4 regions of the Streptomyces sp. Je 1-4 4N24 genome follow, and region 4 is predicted to be linked to each of the others. Evidence: riboswitches for the same ligand, from Rfam matches in the RefSeq annotation. Region 4 holds a riboswitch; each other region holds the start of a gene.

Region 1 (5,160 bases), 4.9 Mb from region 4:
ATGTTCACGATGTCGGTCCGCCGCAGATTGATCTCGGCGGGGCTGCCGGCGCCCTCACAGATCACCGCGTCATGGGTACGCCGCAGCTCCTGGAGGCAGTCGGTCACGGTGCCGAGCAACTGCTCCTGGCGCCCGGCGTGGTAACCCCGGGCGCTGAGCTCGCCGACCGGCTTCCCCAGCAGCACCACCTGGCTGCTGCGGTCGCTGCCCGGCTTGAGCAGCACGGGGTTCATCAGCGCGGTCGGCTCCACCCGCGCCGCGGCGGCCTGCATCGCCTGGGCCCGCCCGATCTCCGCGCCCTCGCGTGTGACGAACGAATTCAGCGACATGTTCTGCGCCTTGAAGGGCGCCACCCGGACGCCCTGCCGGACCAGCCAGCGGCAGATGCCCGCCGTCACCACGCTCTTGCCGGCGTCGGACGTCGTGCCGGCCACCAGCAGCCCACCGCCGACGGACCCGCCGGATGCCTTCAACCGCCCGTTCACCGGCTCCTCCTCCTGCGCCGGGACCCCGGCTGTCGTGCGCGCAGCGCCGCGCCGGCCACCAGCCGTGCCGTCACCGTCGTCGCCAGCGCCAGCACGCTCACCCGGCGGGAGAGCCGCACCGCCCGCTCGATGTCGTCCGCCGCCACCGGCGGCGCCGCACCGTTGAGCACCGGACGGTGTTCCACCCGTCCGCCGTACGCCAGCGTGCCGCCCAGCCGTACGCCCAGCGCCCCCGCGAACGAGGCCTCCACCGGGCCCGCGTTGGGGCTCGGATGCGCACCGCCGTCCGCCCGCCAGGCCCGCAGCGCACCGCGCCGGTCGGGGCCCGCGAGCACGGTCAGCGCGGCGGTCAGCCGGGAGCCGGGCCAGCCGGCGAGATCGTCGAGCCGGGCCGCGGCCCAGCCGAAGCGGCGGTAGCGCGGCGACTTGTGCCCCACCATCGCGTCCAGGGTGTTCACCGCGCGGAACGCCACCAGACCGGGCACTCCGCCCAGCGCGCCCCACACCAGGGCGCCCACCACCGCGTCGGAGGTGTTCTCGGCGACCGACTCCACCACCGCACGGGCCATCTGCGGCCCGTCCAGCGCCTGCGGATCGCGCCCGCACAGATGCGGCAGCCGCTCCCGCGCCACGTCCAGGTCACCCGCCGTCAGCGCCCCGCCGACGGCCCGTGCCTCCCGGCCGAGCGAGGTGCCGCCCAGCACGGCCCAGACCGTCGCCGCGGTCAGCGCGACCCGGACGCCGCCGCGGAGCGGTGACGGGGAAGCGGAGGGGGCTGCGGGGGAGGCGGGGTCGGCGCCCCGTACGGCGCGCTGCAGCAGCGCCGCAGCGGCGGCGGCACCGCCCGCACACAGCACGGTGTGAGCCGCGCCGTAACCACGGTGGTCGCGCCACAGCCGGCGCTCGACGGCGCCCGCGGCCCGGCCGAACGCGGCCACCGGATGGCCGCGCCGCGGATCCGCCGCGATCAGGTCGCCGAGAAAGCCGAGGGCCGCGCCGCACGCATATCCCGCGTGTTCGCCGCGCATCGGATCAGACCGCCGTCAGGCCTCGAAGGGGCCCTGCGGCAGCGGGCAGTGGGGATCTCAGGGAGCGGCCGGGCATGGCGGTATGTCCTCACTCAGGGTCCGCGCCCTGGCTCGACGTGACGGCGACAAGAGTCTCCTGGCTCCCGGATCGGCGTGTCCTCCGGCCTTCCAGTCCCGTCTACGTCATCCGACGTACACGAGGCGGACCGTGGCCTTCGCTGGAGGAACGCTCCCCGGTGACAGTGGCGGGACCGCGCCGGATTCACACCGGACTTCCTCAGCTGTCGCCGAATGGCTCCGGCAGTCCACCACGCCCCGCGAATGCCCGTCAACTCACCCTTGACCTGCGGCGCTGTCCCGTGGCAGGCGCTGTGGCGCACGCCACAGCGTGGCAGCCGGGTCACAGACGGTTGCCTGCGCCCCTGATCCCACGTCACTATCTGGTGCACGGCGGCGACGCGGCCGCCGGAAGGGGGCCGGGGGATGCCGGAGCACGCTGACCGTCATGAGATCCGCATCAGGATCACGGGCACGAACAATCCCGAGCAGGACGTCGAGGACCTCAAGGCCTGGCTGGAGCGCGAGCCCTGGCTGAACCGGCGCTCGCACGACTGGGAGCTGCGGCCGGCGGGGGAGCGCGACGAGGGCCCCGGCGACATGGCCATCGGCATCGACGACCTGATCCTGGTCGTCGTCGGCGCGGCGGCCGCCGAGATCACCAAAAGCCTCGGTATCGCCCTGCGCGAGTGGCTGCGGCGCCGCAGGGAGGAACGCGACACCGGCGAACGGCCCGCCGTGGCGGTCGGCGGCGGGGACGGCGAACTGCGCGCACTCGGCGACCCGGGACCGGACGTCCCGGCTCCCGAGCGCTCCGATCCCGGCAGCCCGGCGAACGGGGGCGGCAGCACCGCCGGGGACTGAGCCGGATGGCCGAGTACGACGCACGGGGCAAGGTCAACCGGGCGCTGCTGATCTGTGTCGACGACTACCGGCATCTGCGGCCGCTCCCGGCGGTGCGGGACAACCCCCGGGAACTGGAGCGGGTCCTGCTCGCCCCCGGCACCGATCTGTTCACCAAGGGCGAGGTCGTCATCTGCCGGCCCCAGGAGCCGTGGGAGGTCGAACAGGCGCTGGACGCCGTCATCCAGGAGGCCCGCGGACTGCTGCTGGTGTACTTCTCCGGCCACGGCCGGGTGGGCCCGGACGGCGGCAACCTGCAGCTCATGGTCGGTGCGTCGGAACGGCGTCACAAGACCGTCTCCTGGCAGGACCTGGTGCTGTCCTACCTGGACAACGCCCGGGCCGACCGGGTCGTGATCGTCCTGGAGTGCTGTTACGCCGGCAACGCCGGTGAGGCCTTCCACGCCTGCCGCACCCCGACGTCACTGCTGATGGCCGCGCAGCCCAACCGCCGTATCTTCAGCGGCGAGGAGCCCACCGGCGGCAGTGTCTTCACCCGTGCCCTGCTGCGGACCCTGGAACAGGGCATCCCCGGCAAGCGGTTCGTCACCTTCGAGGACCTCGTCCGGGAGCTGCGGGAACAACTGGCCGGCGAGCGGACCCCGATGGGCGACGTCTGGGAGCCCCGCTCGGCGAAGCAGAACACCGTCGACGACGTCATCCTCTCCTTCGCCACCCCCGATATCCGGCCGCCCACCCCGCTGCGGATCCGAGTGCGCCGCCGGCTGAACTCCCACTTCCGGCACTGGTTCCGCATCCTGATGGTGCTGGCGATCATCCTCGTACCGGCCACCGCGGGCGTCGTGCTGCTCAATCTCCCGAACGACGCGGAAGCCTGCCCGCCCGCCCTCGAACTGCGGCTGCTGACCGCCCCCGAGGCCGAACCCGCGCTCCGCCAGGCGGCCTTCGACTACGAGATGTCCGGCGCCAACACCCGGCCCCTCAACGGCGAGGGCGACCTCCCCGACGGTTGCCGGCGCGCCCAGATCACCGTCTACTCCGCCGCCAAGGACCAGGTCGACCAGGGCTTCGCCGCCGCCGACCGCTGGCAGGGCGAGGCCCACGGCACCGGCAAGGACGGGCCGGACGACCAGGGGATCGACCCCCTCCACCGGCCCGGACCCCAGCCCGACATCTGGATCCCCGAATCCACCGCCGACTACTACGCCGCCCGCCGCGGGATGCCCGCCAAGGGCTCCCCGGCAACCCTCCACTACAGCGCCCCGGTCGCCTACACCCCCCTGGTCGTCGGCATCCCGGCGCACCGCCGGCTGGACGACGTCGAACCGGCCGCCGCCTCCTGGCGGAAGCTGCTCACCGGCACCGACCGCACCCACCGGGACCTGCGGCTCCTGCGGCCGAGCCCGGTGCTCTCCGGCACCGGGCTGCTGCACACCATCGGCCTCTACCTCACCCACGACGGCTCCGGCACCGGCTCGTCCGGCGCGCCCGACCTCACCCTCGCCCGGCACGCCGAGGAGCGGCTGTCCGCCCCGGGCAGCCAGTACGCGGGCAGTACCGAACTGCTGTGCTCGCTGCGCCCCGACGCGGACGCCGCCGGCGCCGTCGACCGGACGAAGTCCGCGCCCCTGGTGTCGGAGAAGTCCCTCGCCGACTACAACCTCGGGCGGGCCAGCGGCAGTTGCCCGGCCCTGGACTCCGCACTCCCGCTCCGCAACCGGTACGTCGCCTACTACCCCGAGAACGTCCCCGCGCTGGACCACCCGCTGATCCGCGTCGACTGGCACGGCACCACGGACGCCACCCCGCGGCAGGCCGCCGTGGCGAGCTTCGCGACCTGGCTGCGCGCCCCGGACGGCGGGCAGCGCACCCTCACCGCACAGGGCTACCGCGGGGTGAAGGGCACCGGCCCGGGGCCGGGCTCACCGCTGCTCGACGGCCGCGCGGACATCAGCCTCGTCGCCCGGACCGTCCCCTTCACGGCGGACCCGGCCCAGGTGACCCAGGTGCTGGACGGCTACGACAAGGCACAGCGGTCCAGCCAGGTGCTGGTCCTCCTCGACACCTCCACCTCCATGGCGGACGGCGGCAGGCTCCCGACCGCCCTGAGCGCGGCCGGCCGCGTCCTGGAGATGGTCGGCGCCCGCCACACCTACGGCCTGTGGGCCTTCCCGGACCGCGCGCACCCCACCGACGCCGACGCGGTGCGCGAGCTCGTCCCGCTCGGCAGCGCCGACCCCGCCCCGGGCCGGGCCGCGCTGGACCGGATCGCGGGCGGCGAACTGGTCGAGCACGGGGCCGCGATGGAGGAGGCGCTGACCCGCGCGGTGCTCCGGATGAAGAAGTCGCCGGCCACCAACAAGGCCATCGTGCTGATCCTCGACCAGGACGACGGTGCGGGCCCGGGGCGCGCGGCGGGAGTGGAGCGGACCCTGGGCACCCTCGTCGAGGAGGGGCCCGAAGTGCCCATCCTGGCGCTGGTGATGGGCAAGTCCGGCTGTGACACCTTCGCCCTCCAGCGGCTGGCCGGCGCCTCCCACGGCCAGTGCGTGCCCGGCGGCCCGCAGGCCGTCGACACCCTGGCCGGACGGATCGCCTCCATCGGCACGGCCACGAAGGGGAACCGATGACCGCTCCACGCACCGCCGCACCCGCCGCCCTGGCCTCTCTGACCCTGATGCTCGCGCTGAGCGGCTGCACGGCGGGGGAGCAACTCGTCCCGGAGA
Region 2 (5,160 bases), 4.4 Mb from region 4:
GACCTGCTCGAACCGGATCACTGGGTGGGCTCCTTCGTACAGGGAACGACATCAGGGGCACGGCGTCCGCCGCGGGACGCACCACCGGAACCGGCACGGTCCGCGCCCGACGGGAGCGGGGCGACGAACGCGGGCAGCAGCCCCACGAGAACGGAAACGGCCGGCCAGAGAGGGAGGACGGGGGCGGTCAGCGGGACGGCGGGCGGGTGCAGGGCGGTCGGCGCATAGTCGTTCGCCCAGATCATCAGGGCGGCGACGGCAATGCCGGAGCCCGCGACCAGCCAGGCGCGGGCGCCCCACCGCTCGGGCCGGTAGCGGCTGCGCACCGACCGGCGGCCACCGAGCCACAGCCCGGCGAGCGCCGCCGCCAGCCCGGCCAGCAGCAGCGGCAGCCCGTAGCCGCCCCCGGTGTCGCCCAACAGCCCATAGGTTCCCGCGCAGACGCCGAGCAGCCCGCCGAGGGTGAGCACGGACGTGGTGTGGCGTACGGCGGGCGGCACTTGGGCGCTGCGGCCGTAGCCGCGCGCGTCCATGGCCGCGGCCAGCGCCACCGAGCGCTCCAGCGCGCCCTCCAGCACCGGCAGCCCGACCTGGAGCAGCGCCTTGATCCCCCGGTCGGGACGCCCGCGCAGCCGGCGGGCGGCGCGCAGCCGCTGGACATCGGCGACCAGGTTCGGGGCGAAGGTCATCGCGACGACCACCGCGACGCCCGCCTCGTAGAGCGCACCGGGCAGGGACTTCAGGAGCCGGGCGGGGTTGGCGAGCGCATTGGCGGCGCCCACACAGATGAGGAGAGTGGCCAGTTTCAGCCCGTCGTACAGGGCGAAGACCATGCCCTCCGCGGTGACCCGGCCGCCGATCCGGACGCCCTTCGCCCAGTCCGGCAGCGGCACTTCGGGCAGGGTGACCAGGGTGTGCGTACCGGGAATCGGCGAGCCCAGGAAGAAGGCGAAGACCAGCCGGATGGCGATCACGACCAGTCCGAGCTTGACGAACGCGCCGTACGAGCGGGCCCACGGCGCGTCCGTACGACGTGCCGCGACGACATAGCCGGCCACGCCCACCAGCAGCCCCAGCAGCAGAGGATCGGTGGTGCGGGAGGCCGCGGTGGCCAGTCCCAGCGCCCACAGCCACCAGGCGCCGGCGTGCAGCGCGGTGGTGCGGGTCGCCTGCGGGGCGCTCATCCGCGTCGGCGGCGTGCCTGCCACACCGCTGCCGCACCCAGGACGGCGACGGCCGCGATCCCGCCGAGCAGCCCTGCGGACGGCCCGCCGTCCCCGCTCCCGCCGCCCTCGCCGTCTGCGCCGTCACGGTCCCCCGCTCCCGCGGACGGTGCGGCGGACGGCGCCTGTCCCTTCGACCCGCTCACCGCCTCCGCGCACCCCGCCTTCGGATAGCCGGCGATGGCACACAGCAGGGCATTGGCGTCATAGCGCAGCGGCCGGGCGACCGCCGCCAGCGCCTCGCCCGCCGAGGCGTCCTCGGGCACCTGGGCACACGCCGTCCTGGCCTTCGGCGGCCGCTCGCCGCCGGGCGCGTCCGCCGCGGTGCCGAAGTCCAGGACGATGCCGATCCGTTTACGGCCGTCCTCGGCGGGGGTGTCGCGGCAGATCGCGTCGAAGTCGGCGGCCCCGCGCGGCTTGCCGGCCGCGGCGGAGTCGGCGCCGACGGTGAAGCGGAAGCCCTCGACCGCGCCGTCGGCCGGCCGCAGGGTGGCCGGCCCTTGGGTGGCGTACGCCCAGGAGCCGCCCTTGCCGTCCCAGAACGACCAGTAGCGGTACTCCTGCGCCTGCGCGGGCCCGGCGGCCAGGCCGGTGACCGTACCGGCCAGCAGTACGGCGCCGGCGATCCTGGTACGCCGCATCAGAGCTGGTTCTTCTTCCGGCTGCTCAGCAGGAACCCGATGCCGGCGCCGATGGCGAGGCCGACGCCGATGACCCACCACACGCTGATGCCGCCGCCGTCCGCGGAGTCGTCGGAGTCCCCGGCGTCCTTCTGCGGAGCGGCGGCCGGCTTGGGGCCGGTGGCGTTGAGCGCGGCCACCAGGTCGGTGCCGCCGAAGGAGCGCGGGTCGGTGCCGGTGGCGTGCGCGGCCAGCACCAGCTGGGCGTATGCGGCGGGGCCGCTCTGCTCGGCCCAGTCCGCCGCGTTCTTCTCCAGCCACTTCAGCGGCTTCGCGGCGGCGGCACCGTGCCCGCCGGCGGCCAGCGCCACCACGGCGTCGGCGGTGTTGCCGACGTCGGGCTGCTTCTCGGCGCCCGGCATCGCGGAGAGCAGATGCTGCCCGTTCTTGTCGAGCTGGGCGACGAGGTAGGCGTCGCCGCCCTCCGCGGCCTGCGCCGGATCGCCCTTGCCCGCCTTCTCACCCCCGGTGCCCTTGCAGTTCAGCGGCTTGACCGGGGTGTTTGCGCGGTGGTCTGCGGGCGCGACGACAAAGCCCTTGCCGAGCGCTCCGGTCGCGGCGGCCGCGGTGGCGTCGGCGTTCGGGGCGGCGCCTTTGAGCTGGAAGGTGAACGCGCCGCGCTCGCCCTCCTTCGCATCGCAGCCCAGCTGGAAGGTGAGCAGCCCGTCGTAGGGGGTCTTGCCGCCCTTCTTCGACGTCACGGACCGCGGCTTCTCGCCCGCCGCCGCGAGTGCGCCGATGACCACGGACGTGGAGTTGGCGTCGCTGGCCGAACCGGGCATCGAGCTCCAGCCGCCGTCCTCGTTCTGCACGGATTTCAGCCAGTCCACGGCCTTCTGCACGGTGTCACCGTGCCCGCCGAGCGCGGCCAGTGCCTGCACGGCGGCGGCCGTCTGGTTGGTGTCCCGCATGGTCTTGCCGTCGCAGGGCTTGCCGGGTTCGGCGCGGAAGGCGGTGAACGCGCCGTCGGCGCACTGCTGCCCGACCAGCCAGCGCACGGCGGACGCCGCGGGCCGCAGCCCCACCGTGTCCTGCGCCAGCAGTGCCAGCGACTGCCGCCAGACCCCGTCGTACTGCGGGTCCTTGGTGCCGTACAGGCCGTCCGGCAGCTTCTTGGGGGACGCGGACGGGGAGTCGGCGTACGCGGCGGGGGCAGCGGCCGCGCCCAGCACCACCGCGGCCGCCAGCGCCGTGGCGGCGCGGCGCGCCAGGAAGGCGACGGGGTGCGTCAGGGGGGCCTGGTGAGCCATGGAAGCCATGGGGGCCATCGGGTCGGTGCCTCTCGGGTCGGGTCGCGGCGATGTACGCAGCCACGCTCGGCCGGCCACCCGCGCGCCGATCCCCTCGGATCGCGACGCGGTGGCACCGGGCTCAGCTCCGTATACCTCGACGGTGCCGCGCACCGGCCGTCCGTGTGGCGGACGTTTCCGGTGGCGGGAGCCTTGGTCGTGCCCCCTCGGGTGCTCCGGCTCGTACGGCCGTCCCTGCCGGGCCAGCCGGCGCGGTACGGACGGGCCGTCCTCACGGTTGCGGGTCAGCGCCGGATTTCCACCGGCTTCCCCCGATCGGGTACGGATGAAGTTGTCCCGCACACCTTAACCGGCACCCGCCGGGCGCTCGCTCGCACGTACGAGCCGACCGAACCGGGCGCGAGCCGGAGGGAGCCGCGCACGAGCCGGGCGGACGGGAGCCGGACGCGGGCCGGGCGGACGGGAGTCGGACGCGGGCCGGGCGGATGGGGGCCGAATGAGCCGGACGGACGGAGCCCGGCACGAGTTGAGCGCCGAACCTGCCGGGCGCCGAACCTGCCGGGCGCCGAACCTGCTGGGCGCCGAACCGGACGGAGCGCCGAAGAGGCCAGGCGCCGGGCACACGTCAAGCGGCCCGCCCCCGCCTCGCCACAGAAGGCGACGGCGGGACGACCGGGCTATCCCACCGCCCGGTAGGTCACCGGATCGGAGCCCGGCACCCCCTCCGCATGCCCCAGCTTCACCAGACGGCGCAGATGGGCCTCGGCCTCCGACACGGCGATGTTGCGGGAGCCGTACGGGATCTGCTCCCAGGGGCGGTTCCACTCCATGGTCTCGGCGAGCTGCCAGACGGTGCGCGGTTCCTGGAGCAGCGCTCTCAGCCGGGCAAGCCGTTCCTCGTGGTGGGCGATCAGCGCGCGCACCCGGCTGCCGGCGTCGGCGAAGGCGTGCTGATGGGCGGGCAGCACCTCGGCGGGGGCGAGCCGGCCGACGCGTTCGAGGGAGTCGAGGTAGTCGCCCAGGGGGTCGGTGCCCTCCCGCAAGCCCTCCCCGTCGTGCGCGCCAAGACCGTCGTCCGGGGCCTCGTACAGGCCGATGTGCGGGGTGATGCCGGGCAGGAGGTGGTCGCCGGAGAACAGCCGGCCGAAGCCGGGGGTCCGCGCCGAGGGGTGTTCCTCCTCCAGGTGGAGGCACACATGCCCGGGGGTGTGACCGGGCGTCCAGATGGCGCGCACCCGGCGCCCCGGCAGGTCGAGCAGTGCGCCGGGGTCGATACCGCGGTCCGGCAGCGCGGCCCGCCGGCCGGGCAGCTTCCGGCCGCCCCCTGTGGCACGCGCCTTCCGCAGAGGCGCCAGATGGTCGTCCGGTGCGCCCGCCGCCGCGAGCTTGGTGAGCAGGTAATCGAGCCACTGACCCGGTTCGGCAGCGCGCGTGCGGCGGACCACCGCGGTGTCGGCGGCATGCATCGCGATCCAGGCACCGGAGGCCTCCCGGACCTTGGCGGACAGGCCGTGGTGGTCGGGGTGATGGTGGGTGATCAGGACGCCGTGCAGGTCGGTGAGGTCGAACCCGCAGGCGGTGACGCCGGCGACGAGGGTGTCCCAGGAGTCCGGATCGTCCCAGCCGGTGTCGATGAGCACCGGCCCGCGGTCGGTCTCCAGGAGGTGGACGAGGGTGTGGCCGAGCGGGTTGTCCGGGATGGGGACGGCGATGCTCCACACCCCGCCCTTGTGGTCGGTCACCTGCGTGGTCATCCCGGTCCCCTCTCGGTGTGGCCTACACCCGGTACCCGGCCCTCACTATAACTAGAACTGGTTTCAATGCGGCCTGAAGTGCCCCTTCTGCTGCGGCGAGTTGGGATTCGGTCGGTGCCGTGGACTCCTCGAACTAGAACTGGTATCAGTTCCTGATGCGGTGAGTGGGTCTGAATACACCGCCGGCAAGCGCATCCGATGTCCCTTGGCAACCACGATGTACCTCGGCAACGACGAAGTACCTCGGCAACGA
Region 3 (5,160 bases), 4.4 Mb from region 4:
TACGACCGGAACGCGGCTCCGAGCGCCGCCGCCGAGGCGACCGTCGAGGCTCGGCCCCGGCCGGGGGGGGCACATCCGGCCGGGGGGCACATCCGGCCGCCGGCGCCGCCGATCGGGCACGATGGACGCACCATGGATCCCCGGCATCTGTTCTCCCGCGCCCGCCGGCTCGCCGATTCCGCGACTCCCGCCCGGCGCCGGCTGCTCGGCATCACCGGCCCGCCCGGCGCCGGCAAGTCCACTCTCGCCGCCCACCTCGTGGCGGAACTGGCCGGGCGGGCGGCGCTCGTCCCGATGGACGGCTTCCATCTCGCCGAGGCGGAGTTGCGCCGCCTGGGCCGTACGGACCGCAAGGGCGCGCCGGACACCTTCGATCCGGCCGGATACGCGGCACTGCTGGCGCGCCTGCGCGACCCGGAGCCGGACAGCGCCGTCTACGCCCCGGCGTTCGACCGCCGTATCGAGGAACCGGTGGCCGGCAGCATCCCCGTGGCACCCCACATCCCGCTCATCGTGACCGAGGGCAATTACCTCCTCCTGGACTCCGCGCCCTGGTCGCGGGTCCGCGCACTGCTCGACGAGGTCTGGTACGTGGACCTGGACACCCCGGAGCGGATCCGGCGACTGGTCGACCGCCATGAGCACTTCGGGCGCCCGCGCGCCGACGCCGAGCGGTTCGTCCACGCCTCGGACGAGGCCAACGCCCGTGTCGTGGCGGCCACTCGCGACCGCGCCGACCTCGTCGTCACCTTCACCCCCGAAGAGGCTCTGCCGCCCGGGGGCGCCTGACCTCCTGCCGCCCGCCCGCCAGCAGCCCGGCCACCGACAGTGCGCCCCACCCGACGGACACCGCCACCGCCGCCAGCTTCCGGTCGCGGCCGGGCAGCGTCACACCGAGCAGGACCGCATCCCCGAAGTCGGCCGCGATCCGCACATACGCGGCGGTGCGCAGCGCCGGGCCGTCCGGAGCCATCGCCATGGCCAGCCCGCTCACCGCGTCCCGCCAGGCCAGCGGGCGCAGCGAGGTGCGCGTGGCCCGGCCGGTCCGCCCCTCCTCATCGACCAGCCCCGAGGGCCGTGCCAGCAGATCGGGCACCGCGGCCACCGCCGCCCCGTAGACCGCCGTGGCGACCCCGACCGCACGCAACAGAACGACCTTCATTCGCCGTCCACCTCTCCTCGCCCATTCGCCACTCGCCCACCGGTCACACGAGCCTCAGCACACTCATCCGTCTCCTCAACTCCATTCCGCGGAAGACCCCTTCCCAAACGACATCACCGATGTCATCATGACATCATGAGTGTCATTGAGGGGGATATCGAGAGGGATGCCGACGGACCCGCCGGTGGGCACGCCGGCGGTGACGGCGCCGGGGAACCGACGGCCAGCGAAGATCTGCTGTACGACGTCATCCGACGCCTGTGGCCACTGCACCGCACGGTCGTGCGCGCGGTGGAACGCGAGCTGGCCGACACGGGCATGACCGCCGGCGAACACGCACTGCTGGACGCCCTGCACACCGAAGGCCCCCGCACCGTCCCGCAGTTGGCGCGCACGTTGGGGCTCGACCGCCAGCCGGTGCAGCGCTGGGTGAATCACGCCGCGGAGCTCGGCCTGGTCGTGACGGCCCCGAATCCCGCACACCGCCGCTCCTCCCTGATCCGGCTCACCGCCGAAGGCACGGCGGCGATACGCGGGATCCAGCAGTTCGAGGCGACGGAGCTGCGGCAGCGGCTGGCCGACCTGCCCGCCGAGGACGTCCGCACCGCACTGCACGTCCTCGACCGACTCGGCGAGGAATTCCGGCACCTGGCGAACGGCTCGCGCGTTCAACCGGAGGAAACCGACAGTCGGGGCAGTCGGGACAGTCGTGGCAGTGAAGGCAGTAACGGGAGCAACGGCAAGCCTGAAGGTCACGACAGCAGACCTGCCACCACCCCTCTCATGCACAAAGGACGGTCAGGAGCATGACGCAGAGAATCACCGCCTGGTCCGAGATCGACAACGGCCTCGTGCCGGTCGACGAGGGCGAGCTGTTCTACGAGACGGCCGGCTCGGGCCCTGCGGTGGTACTCCTGCACGGCGGCATGCTCGACCAGCACATGTGGGACGAGCAGTTCACCTGGCTGGTCAACTCCGGCCTGCGCGCGATCCGTTACGACTCCCGCGGCCACGGCCTGTCCTCCACCGTGACCGGGGACTACGCCAACCACGACGATCTGTGTGCCCTGCTCGACGCGCTCGATGTCCCCAGCGCGGTCCTCGTCGGCCTTTCCCACGGCGCGCGGGTCGCGCTCGACACCGCCCTCGCCCACCCGGACCGGGTGACGGCCCTCGCGCTCGCCGCCCCCGGGATCAGTGGCCGTGCCTTCACCGACCCCTTCGTCCTGGAGCACATCAAGGAGCAGGTCGCGGCGATCGGCGCACCGGACGGCGCGGAGCGGTATGTCGAGCACTTCCTGCGGATGTGGGTGGACGGGCCCCATCGCGAGCCGTCCGCGGTGCACCCGGGATTCCGCGAACGGATGCGCGCCTCGGCCGCGGCCAATGTGGAGGTCCATGCCGACGGTATGGGTGCCGGTATGCCGCTGGAGGTCGGCGCCGCCGGCCGCCTCGGCGAGATCCGGGTGCCGACGGTCGTGTTCGACGGCGATCTCGACAGCGGTGACATCTCCGCCAACGCCCATGCGATAGCCCTGACCGTCCCGGGCGCCCGAAGAGTCCGAATACCGGGTGCGGCCCATATGGTCAACCTGGAGAACACCCCGCTCTTCGACCACGAACTGCACGCCTTCCTCTGCTCCCTGGACTACTGACCCGCTCCTGGACCACTGACCCACCGCGGGCCGCTCTCCCTCCGCACGGCGGAAACCCCCGCACATCGAGCGCCGTCCGGGCGGCGGCTAGAGTGGCCGGGCCGTGGTGTTCGGGAAGCCGGTGACGGACCCTTGTGGTCCCAGTCCGGAGCGGCCCTCGCCACTGTGATCGGGGAGTTTCCACCCCTTCCGCAGGTGCCTGGCGCGCCTGCGGCGCCACTGACCGCAGCCCGCGGCCGGGAAGGCGGGGGCGGAAGCGGGCACCTTCCCCCAAGCTCTGAAGGAGCAGGGTGGTACCCCCAAGCCAGGAGACCGGCCACGGCATCTCACGAACTGATCCACGAGGTGCTGGAGCGTGACCGCCGGATGGCCCTGTCCACCGATACCCCGAACACCCCTGCCCCGGCCGCGTTCCGCTGGCGCCGGCAGGACACCCTCCGCACCGCGGGCCTGATGGCCGTCATAGCCGGGCTGCATGTCGTCGCCTTCGGCGTGCTCTTCCTGCTCGTGGTCCCGCACCACTACTCCGTCGGCAGCCAGGTCTTCGGCGTCGGGCTCGGCGTCACCGCGTACACCCTCGGTATGCGGCATGCCTTCGACGCCGATCACATCGCCGCGATCGACAACACCACCCGCAAGCTGATGGCCGACGGCAAGCGTCCGGTCTCGGTCGGCTTCTGGTTCGCCCTCGGACACTCCAGCGTGGTCGTGGCGATGGCGGCCCTCGTGGCCGGCGGCGCCCAGCTGGCCGGCACGCTGCTCGACGACGAGTCCCGTACGCACCAGATCCTGGGCACCGTCGGCACCACGGTCTCGGGAACGTTCCTCTACCTCATCGCCGCCCTCAACCTCGTCGCGCTGGCCGGGATCTGGCGGGTCTTCCGCGGGATGCGCGAGGGCCGCTACGACGAGGCCGAACTGGAGCAGCGCCTCGATGCGCGCGGCTTCATGAACCGCTTCCTGGGGCGGTTCACCCGCTCCATCTCCCGCCCCGGCCAGATGTTCCCGCTCGGCTTCCTCTTCGGCCTCGGCTTCGACACCGCGACCGAGGTGACCCTGATGGTGATGGCGGGCAGCGGCGCCGCGGCGGGCCTGCCCTGGTACGCGCTCCTGTGCCTGCCGCTGCTGTTCGCCGCGGGCATGAGCCTGTTCGACACCCTCGACGGCACCTTCATGAACTTCGCCTACCAGTGGGCGTTCTCCAACCCGGTGCGCAAGGTCTACTACAACCTCACCATCACCGGTCTGTCGATCGCCGTCGCCTTCTTCATCGGCACCATCGAGCTGGTGACCGTGCTGCACGACAAGCTCGGCCTCAACGACGCGCTGACCGGCTGGATTTCCGGCCTCGACCTCGACAATGCCGGCTTCATCATCGTCGGCCTGTTCGTGGTGGTGTGGGCCGCGGCGCTGGCGTACTGGCGGCTGGCCGGCGTCGAGAAGCGCTGGGCGGCGCGGGCCGGGCGAGCGGAGCCGGCGGAGCAGGCCACGCCCGGTACCTGAGGAAGCTCGGGCCGCCCGGGGCCCCTCAGGTGGCCGAGCCGGCGGCGGCGCCCGTCTCCCGGTCCGGGCCCCAGCGCTCCAGCGCCGCCCCCAGATCGAGGGGCAGCAGCCGGTCCGGCAGGTCCGGGCCCGGCCAGTCCTCCCGCGGGACCCGCCACATCACCTCGAACTCGTTGCCGTCCGGGTCCTTGGCGTACAGCGACTTGGCGACGAGGTGATCGCTGGAGCCCACCAGGGCGCCTCGCTCGGTGAGCCGCGTCCGGGCCGCGACGAGTTCGCCGAGGGTGCCGACCTCCCAGGCCAGGTGGTACAGCCCGACCCGCCCGGCCTCGGGCCCCGGCGCGTCCGGTGCCACCGCGAACAGCCCCAGATCATGATCGTTGTGTGAGCCGGGAGCGCTGAGAAACGCGGCCCGCCCCGGTATCTCGACATCCACCGCCAGCCCGAGGGCCTCGGTGTAGAACGCCACCGACCGCGGCACATCGCGGACGTTGAGCACCGCGTGGTTCAGACGTCGTACGGACATGGAGCCTGTTCTCCGATCTCCCGGCCGCGACACCACCGTGGCGCCGCCCCCTGCTTCTGCTCTACCTCGCACACCCGGCCGCTGCCCAGGGCCGGCCGGTATCCGACCGGCCGGCGTCCGGACCATGGCGCACTCCCGGTACCCCCGCGGCAAGGCAGCCGCCCCCGGGACTCATCCCAAGCGTCACTTCCGGACCAGCAGCACCCCGGCGGCCATCACCACACCCAGCAGCAGCGCGAGCAGGCCATGGACCGGCCGAGCTGCACGCAGGCCGGGCAGGAGACGGTCGATGGCGTAGCGGCCGGGCCCGGTCA
Region 4 (5,160 bases):
GACGACGACCTCGTGGAGGGCACCCGCACCCACCTCGCCGCCGCCGGTGTCCTCAACGTCGAGCCGCTGACCCGCGACGGCGCCGTTGGTCACGCCGAGGGCGCACCGTATGACCGGATCGTCGCCACCGTTGGCGCGCACGGCGTCCCCCACGCCTGGCTCGACCAGCTTGCCCCCGGCGGCCGGCTCGTGGTCCCCCAACGCCTCAAGGGCAGCGTGTCTCGGTCCATCGCCTACGAGCAGCGTGACGGCCGATGGATGTCCCTGGGCAGCGAGATGAATACGTTCATGCCGCTCAGGAGGGGCATCGCCGATGACGACCGTCGCGTCGTGCCCCTCAGCGCGGACGGAACCGTACGGCTCCAGGCTCCCGCGGGTCAGCACATCGATGCCGACGCCCTGGCCGGTGTACTGGACCAGCCGCGCACCGAGGAGTGGACCGGCATGATGGTCCGGGCCATGGAGTCGCCGGAGTGGATGGAGCTTTTCGTCTCCTGCTCTCTGCCGTCCGGCCTGATCCGGATGCTGTTCCCGAAGGCCGCCAAGGGCACGCTGCTCGCCGAGGACCCCTACCCGTCGTCGACGGCGGCGATCGACAAGGGCGCCGTCGCCTACCTCGCCCGGCGACTGTCCGACCAGACGCCCCCCGAAGGCGGCAAGCTGTGGGAGTTCGGCGTCATCGGTCACGGCCCCGGCAGTGACGAGTTGGCTGCGAAGGTCGCGGACGCCATCCGCACCTGGGACCGCGACTACCGCGGTCGTGAGGCGACCTTCGAGCTCCAACCCCTCGACGCCCCTGCGATCGAGCAGCGCCCCGGCCTCTTCGCTCTCGACACCCCGCTGAACCGCATCGTCGTCGACTGGCAGTAACACCCCATGGACGGTGCCCGTCGGCCGAGCGACGGCGGGCACCGTCGTCTCCGCACCTCATCACTCTCGTCTATTGGGGGGCCTATGGACCCGCACGGCCGCATAGCCCAGCGATTCCCGCTCGTCGCCCGGTTCCGGCCCGCTTGCCTGCCTCTGCCCGAGCGCGTGCGCGCCCTCGCCGACCTCGCCGACACCGCAGTGCGCAAAGCCGATCAGGGGCTCGCCTCGGCGGTCTACAACCAGGCGGCACTCATCGCCTCCGACGTGGATGTTCCCGAGCTGGCCGGCGAGATGTGCCACCAGCACGCCGCCGCCTACCTCCACGCCTGCCCGCTGCCGGGCATGTCCGCGATCCGCGCCCTCGAACCCGTCGTCAACCTCGCCCGCCTGCAGATCCGCGCGGGCCGCGCCGACAACGGTCGCCAGCGCCTCCTCGCCCTGTACAAGGCTGTCGGCCAGGCCGCAGCCGCTCAATGTGAGGGCGTCACCGTGCCGGCAGACCTCACCGCGACTCCGGAGGATCGTCGAGAGGTGTGTGCGTGGCTGTGGCGGGTCCTCCTCGCCGACGGCACCCGCACCCTCACCATCAACGGACGCTGGAACGAGGCCTTGGCACATATCGAGGCGCACCGCGGCGTGGGTAGACGGATGCTTGACGGCCGCCAAGTCGCAGTCCTCGCCGCCCTCACCACGGACGATACGCCGCGCGCTGCGGTCATCCTTGCGAACACGACGGCCGGCGAACCATGGGAGCAGGCCGTCACAGCTTGTCTCGCCGCACTGTGCCGCCATGCATCCGACCAGCTGGCCGTCCCCTCCGTGAACGACCTGGTGAAGACTTGCCTTGAGTGGGAGGCCGAACCCGGCTTGACCCTGTTCGACATCCGGCTCGGCCTCACGACACTGGACGTCATTGGCTCTGTCGAGAACGCGGCAGCGCACCGCCTCATCGAAGACCTGGTTCGCCGGACAACGGAAGCCCGTGACGGATACGCGGCCCGCGAGATCCTTGCGCATCCGCTGTGCTCCGCTCTCATCACAGGCCAACAGGCGTACGACTGCGGCGACCTGGTACGCGATTGTGCTCTGGGAGGGCGTTCTCTCACCCCGCGTTTGCAGGAGGATCTCACCACCGTGCTGCGCACGAGCGACAGAGTGATCCGGGACAGTCTCTAGGAGCTGGAGCGCACTCCAGGGCAAGCCACGGCGCGGCGGGCGGGGCCGTACGGCGGCCCCGGCGGTGGCCCATGTCACCCGCGGGAGCCGGGGTCCCGGTGTCCGATCCGGGCGGCAGCGCCTAGGGTGGCCGGTGCAACTGGTTCGCCCTGCCCGCCAGGCAGGCGCGTCGCAAGAGGGAACCCGGTGGAAATCCGGGACTGCCCCGCAGCGGTGAGTGGGAACGACCGCCGTCATACGCACTGGGCCCGGCCGGGTCTGGGAAGCGACGGCCAGTAGATGTCCGCCTTCGGCGGACGTGCCCGCGAGTCCGAAGACCTGCCAGTGCCCCCGCGCCACCGGTGCGCGGGGTGATCTCGGTGACCTCGAGGGCGGGTCGGCGGACACATCGGGCGGGCACGGCCGGCGGCAGAGCGCCGGGGCCCGCCAGGTTTGCCGTCCCTTCGCGTTCTCGACCCTCCCGGGGTCCATGGAGACACACTCGCGAAGGAGAGTTCCGTGACCAGCAGGTCCGCAGCCGCGGCAGCACGAGCGACCGTGCACGGCTACCCCCGTCAGGGGCCGAACCGTGAACTGAAGAAGGCCATCGAGGGCTACTGGAAGGGCCGGGTCGGCGCCGACGCCCTCCGCACCACCGCCGCCGGGCTGCGCCGCGACAACTGGCAGCAGCTCGCCGGGGCCGGCGTCCACGAGGTGCCGACGGGCGACTTCTCGTACTACGACCACGTCCTGGACACCAGCGTGATGGTCGGCGCGATCCCGGCCCGGCACCGCGCCGCGGTGGCCGCCGACCCCCTGGACGGCTACTTCGCGATGGCCCGAGGCACCCAGGACGTGGCGCCGCTGGAAATGACCAAGTGGTTCGACACCAACTATCACTACCTCGTACCGGAGTTGGGGCCGGACACGGTCTTCGCCGCGGACTCCGCCCAGCAGGTCGGCCAGCTGACGGAGGCGCTCGGCCTGGGCCTTGCCGCGCGCCCGGTCCTCGTCGGGCCGGTCACCTACCTCCTGCTGGCCAAGCCCGCGCCCGGCGTCGCGGCCGGCTTCGATCCGCTGACGCTGCTCGACCGGCTGCTGCCCGTCTACGCCGAGGTGCTCGCCGACCTGCGGGCGGCCGGCGCCGACTGGGTGCAGCTGGACGAGCCGGCGCTGGTGCAGGACCGCTCCCCCGCCGTGCTGAACGCGGCGGCCCGCGCCTACCGCGACCTCGGCACACTCACCGACCGCCCACAGCTGCTGGTCGCCTCGTACTTCGACCGGCTGGGCGAGGCGCTGCCGGTGCTGGCCAAGGCGCCCGTCGAGGGCCTGGCGCTGGACTTCACCGGACCCGCGGCCGGCAACCTCAAGGATCTCGCTGCGGTCGGCGGGCTGCCCGGCAAGCGGCTGATCGCCGGTGTCGTCAACGGCCGCAATGTGTGGATCAACCACTACGAGAAGTCGCTGGCCACCCTGGGCACGCTCCTGGGCCTGGCCGGGCGGGTCGATGTGTCGTCCTCCTGCTCGCTGCTGCACGTCCCGCTGGACACCGGCGCCGAGCGGGACATCGACCCGCAGATCGCCCGCTGGCTGGCCTTCGCCCGGCAGAAGACCACCGAGATCGTGACACTGGCACGCGGTCTGGCGCGGGGCACCGACACCATCGCGGCCGAACTCGCCGCCAACCGCGCGGACCTGTCCTCCCGGGCGGGCTCGGCGCTCACCCATGACCCGCAGGTGCGCTCCCGCGCCGCGGCCGTCACCGACACCGACGGCCGCCGTTCCCAGCCGTACGCCGAACGTGCCGCAGCCCAGCGCGCGCACCTCGGGCTGCCGCTGCTGCCGACCACCACCATCGGCTCGTTCCCGCAGACCGCCGAACTGCGCACCGCCCGCGCCGAACTGCGGGCCGGGCGGCTCGACGCCGCGGGGTACGAGGAGCGGATCTCGGCGGAGATCCGCGAGGTCCTCGCCTTCCAGGAGAAGGCCGGTATCGATGTGCTGGTGCACGGTGAGCCGGAACGCAACGACATGGTGCAGTACTTCGCCGAGCAGCTGACCGGCTACCTCGCCACCCAGCACGGCTGGGTGCAGTCCTACGGCACGCGCTATGTACGGCCGCCGATCCTGGCCGGGGACATCTCCCGCCCCGGGCCGATGACCGTGCGCTGGACCCGCTACGCCCAGTCGCTCACCGAGCGGCCGGTCAAGGGCATGCTCACCGGCCCGGTCACCATGCTCGCCTGGTCCTTCGTCCGCGACGACCAGCCGCTGGGCGACACCGCCCGCCAGGTGGCGCTCGCCCTGCGCGACGAGGTGAACGATCTGGAGGCGGCGGGCACTTCGGTCATCCAGGTCGACGAGCCGGCACTGCGCGAGACGCTGCCGCTGCGCGCCGCCGGCCATGCGGAGTACCTGGCCTGGGCCACCGAGGCGTTCCGGCTCACCACCGGCGGGGTCCGGCCGGACACCCAGATCCACACCCATATGTGCTACGCGGAGTTCGGGGACATCCTCCGGGCCATCGAGGACCTCGACGCCGATGTCATCAGCCTGGAGGCGGCCCGCTCCCATATGCAGGTCGCCTCGGAGCTCGCCACGGCGGGCTATCCGCGCGAGGTGGGGCCCGGTGTCTATGACATCCACTCGCCGCGCGTCCCGGACGTGGCCGAGGCAACTGCCCTGCTGCGCAAGGGACTTGACGCCATTCCCGCCGAGCGGCTGTGGGTCAACCCGGACTGCGGTCTGAAGACCCGCGGCTGGCCCGAGGTGCGGGCCGCCCTGGAGAACCTGGTCGCGGCGGCCCGCGAGATCCGCGGCATCCTGCCCGGCGGGGCCTCCTGACGCCCTGAGGGCCGGGGGCCGGTGCCCGTAGGGGTGCCGGCAGCGCAACGGGGCGCCCGCCGCTTCGGCAGGCGCCCCGTTCGTTCTCCGCCGGCGCACCGGCGGAAGGAGAGTGGGGACAGAGCGTCGTGGGCGCTCAGTCCGTGATGATCGCCGGGTCGCTCACACCCACCTCGCCGGTCTCCACATGGCCGGCGAACCGGCGCAGGAAGGTGCCGTCCGTGTCGGAGGTGACCGACAGGTCGTACCAGCGCTTGCTGGCACGCAGGTCGAACGACTTCTTGACGGTGG

The links. A riboswitch is a leader RNA that binds a small molecule or an ion and turns the genes downstream of it on or off. The one in region 4 is predicted to bind cobalamin.
Region 1: it holds a riboswitch for cobalamin, as region 4 does, so the genes downstream of both, SLV14N_RS30410 (cobalamin biosynthesis protein) here and metE (5-methyltetrahydropteroyltriglutamate--homocysteine S-methyltransferase) in region 4, are expected to answer to the same signal.
Region 2: it holds a riboswitch for cobalamin, as region 4 does, so the genes downstream of both, SLV14N_RS28140 (prenyltransferase/squalene oxidase repeat-containing protein) here and metE (5-methyltetrahydropteroyltriglutamate--homocysteine S-methyltransferase) in region 4, are expected to answer to the same signal.
Region 3: it holds a riboswitch for cobalamin, as region 4 does, so the genes downstream of both, SLV14N_RS27970 (HoxN/HupN/NixA family nickel/cobalt transporter) here and metE (5-methyltetrahydropteroyltriglutamate--homocysteine S-methyltransferase) in region 4, are expected to answer to the same signal.

What each region holds. Positions count from the first base shown of each region.
Region 1 is NZ_CP110836.1:6,975,750-6,980,909, forward strand. Features, by position in the region: gene SLV14N_RS30405 (cobyric acid synthase) at 1-485, opposite strand, end outside; gene SLV14N_RS30410 (cobalamin biosynthesis protein) at 482-1,513, opposite strand; cobalamin riboswitch at 1,643-1,793, opposite strand; gene SLV14N_RS30415 (hypothetical protein) at 1,997-2,434, shown strand; gene SLV14N_RS30420 (caspase family protein) at 2,440-5,064, shown strand; gene SLV14N_RS30425 (extracellular solute-binding protein) at 5,061-5,160, shown strand, end outside.
Region 2 is NZ_CP110836.1:6,442,189-6,447,348, forward strand. Features, by position in the region: gene SLV14N_RS28125 (ABC transporter ATP-binding protein) at 1-21, opposite strand, end outside; gene SLV14N_RS28130 (CbiQ family ECF transporter T component) at 18-1,184, opposite strand; gene SLV14N_RS28135 (SCO2322 family protein) at 1,181-1,864, opposite strand; gene SLV14N_RS28140 (prenyltransferase/squalene oxidase repeat-containing protein) at 1,864-3,171, opposite strand; cobalamin riboswitch at 3,341-3,502, opposite strand; gene SLV14N_RS28145 (MBL fold metallo-hydrolase) at 3,831-4,907, opposite strand.
Region 3 is NZ_CP110836.1:6,406,420-6,411,579, reverse strand. Features, by position in the region: gene SLV14N_RS27990 (nucleoside/nucleotide kinase family protein) at 133-789, shown strand; gene SLV14N_RS27985 (hypothetical protein) at 752-1,162, opposite strand; gene SLV14N_RS27980 (MarR family winged helix-turn-helix transcriptional regulator) at 1,298-1,972, shown strand; gene SLV14N_RS27975 (alpha/beta fold hydrolase) at 1,969-2,817, shown strand; cobalamin riboswitch at 2,905-3,153, shown strand; gene SLV14N_RS27970 (HoxN/HupN/NixA family nickel/cobalt transporter) at 3,184-4,320, shown strand; gene SLV14N_RS27965 (VOC family protein) at 4,346-4,846, opposite strand; gene SLV14N_RS27960 (DoxX family protein) at 5,030-5,160, opposite strand, start outside.
Region 4 is NZ_CP110836.1:2,044,369-2,049,528, forward strand. Features, by position in the region: gene fxlM (methyltransferase, FxLD system) at 1-870, shown strand, start outside; gene SLV14N_RS08690 (hypothetical protein) at 955-2,046, shown strand; cobalamin riboswitch at 2,185-2,372, shown strand; gene metE (5-methyltetrahydropteroyltriglutamate--homocysteine S-methyltransferase) at 2,545-4,869, shown strand; gene SLV14N_RS08700 (phosphocholine-specific phospholipase C) at 5,006-5,160, opposite strand, start outside.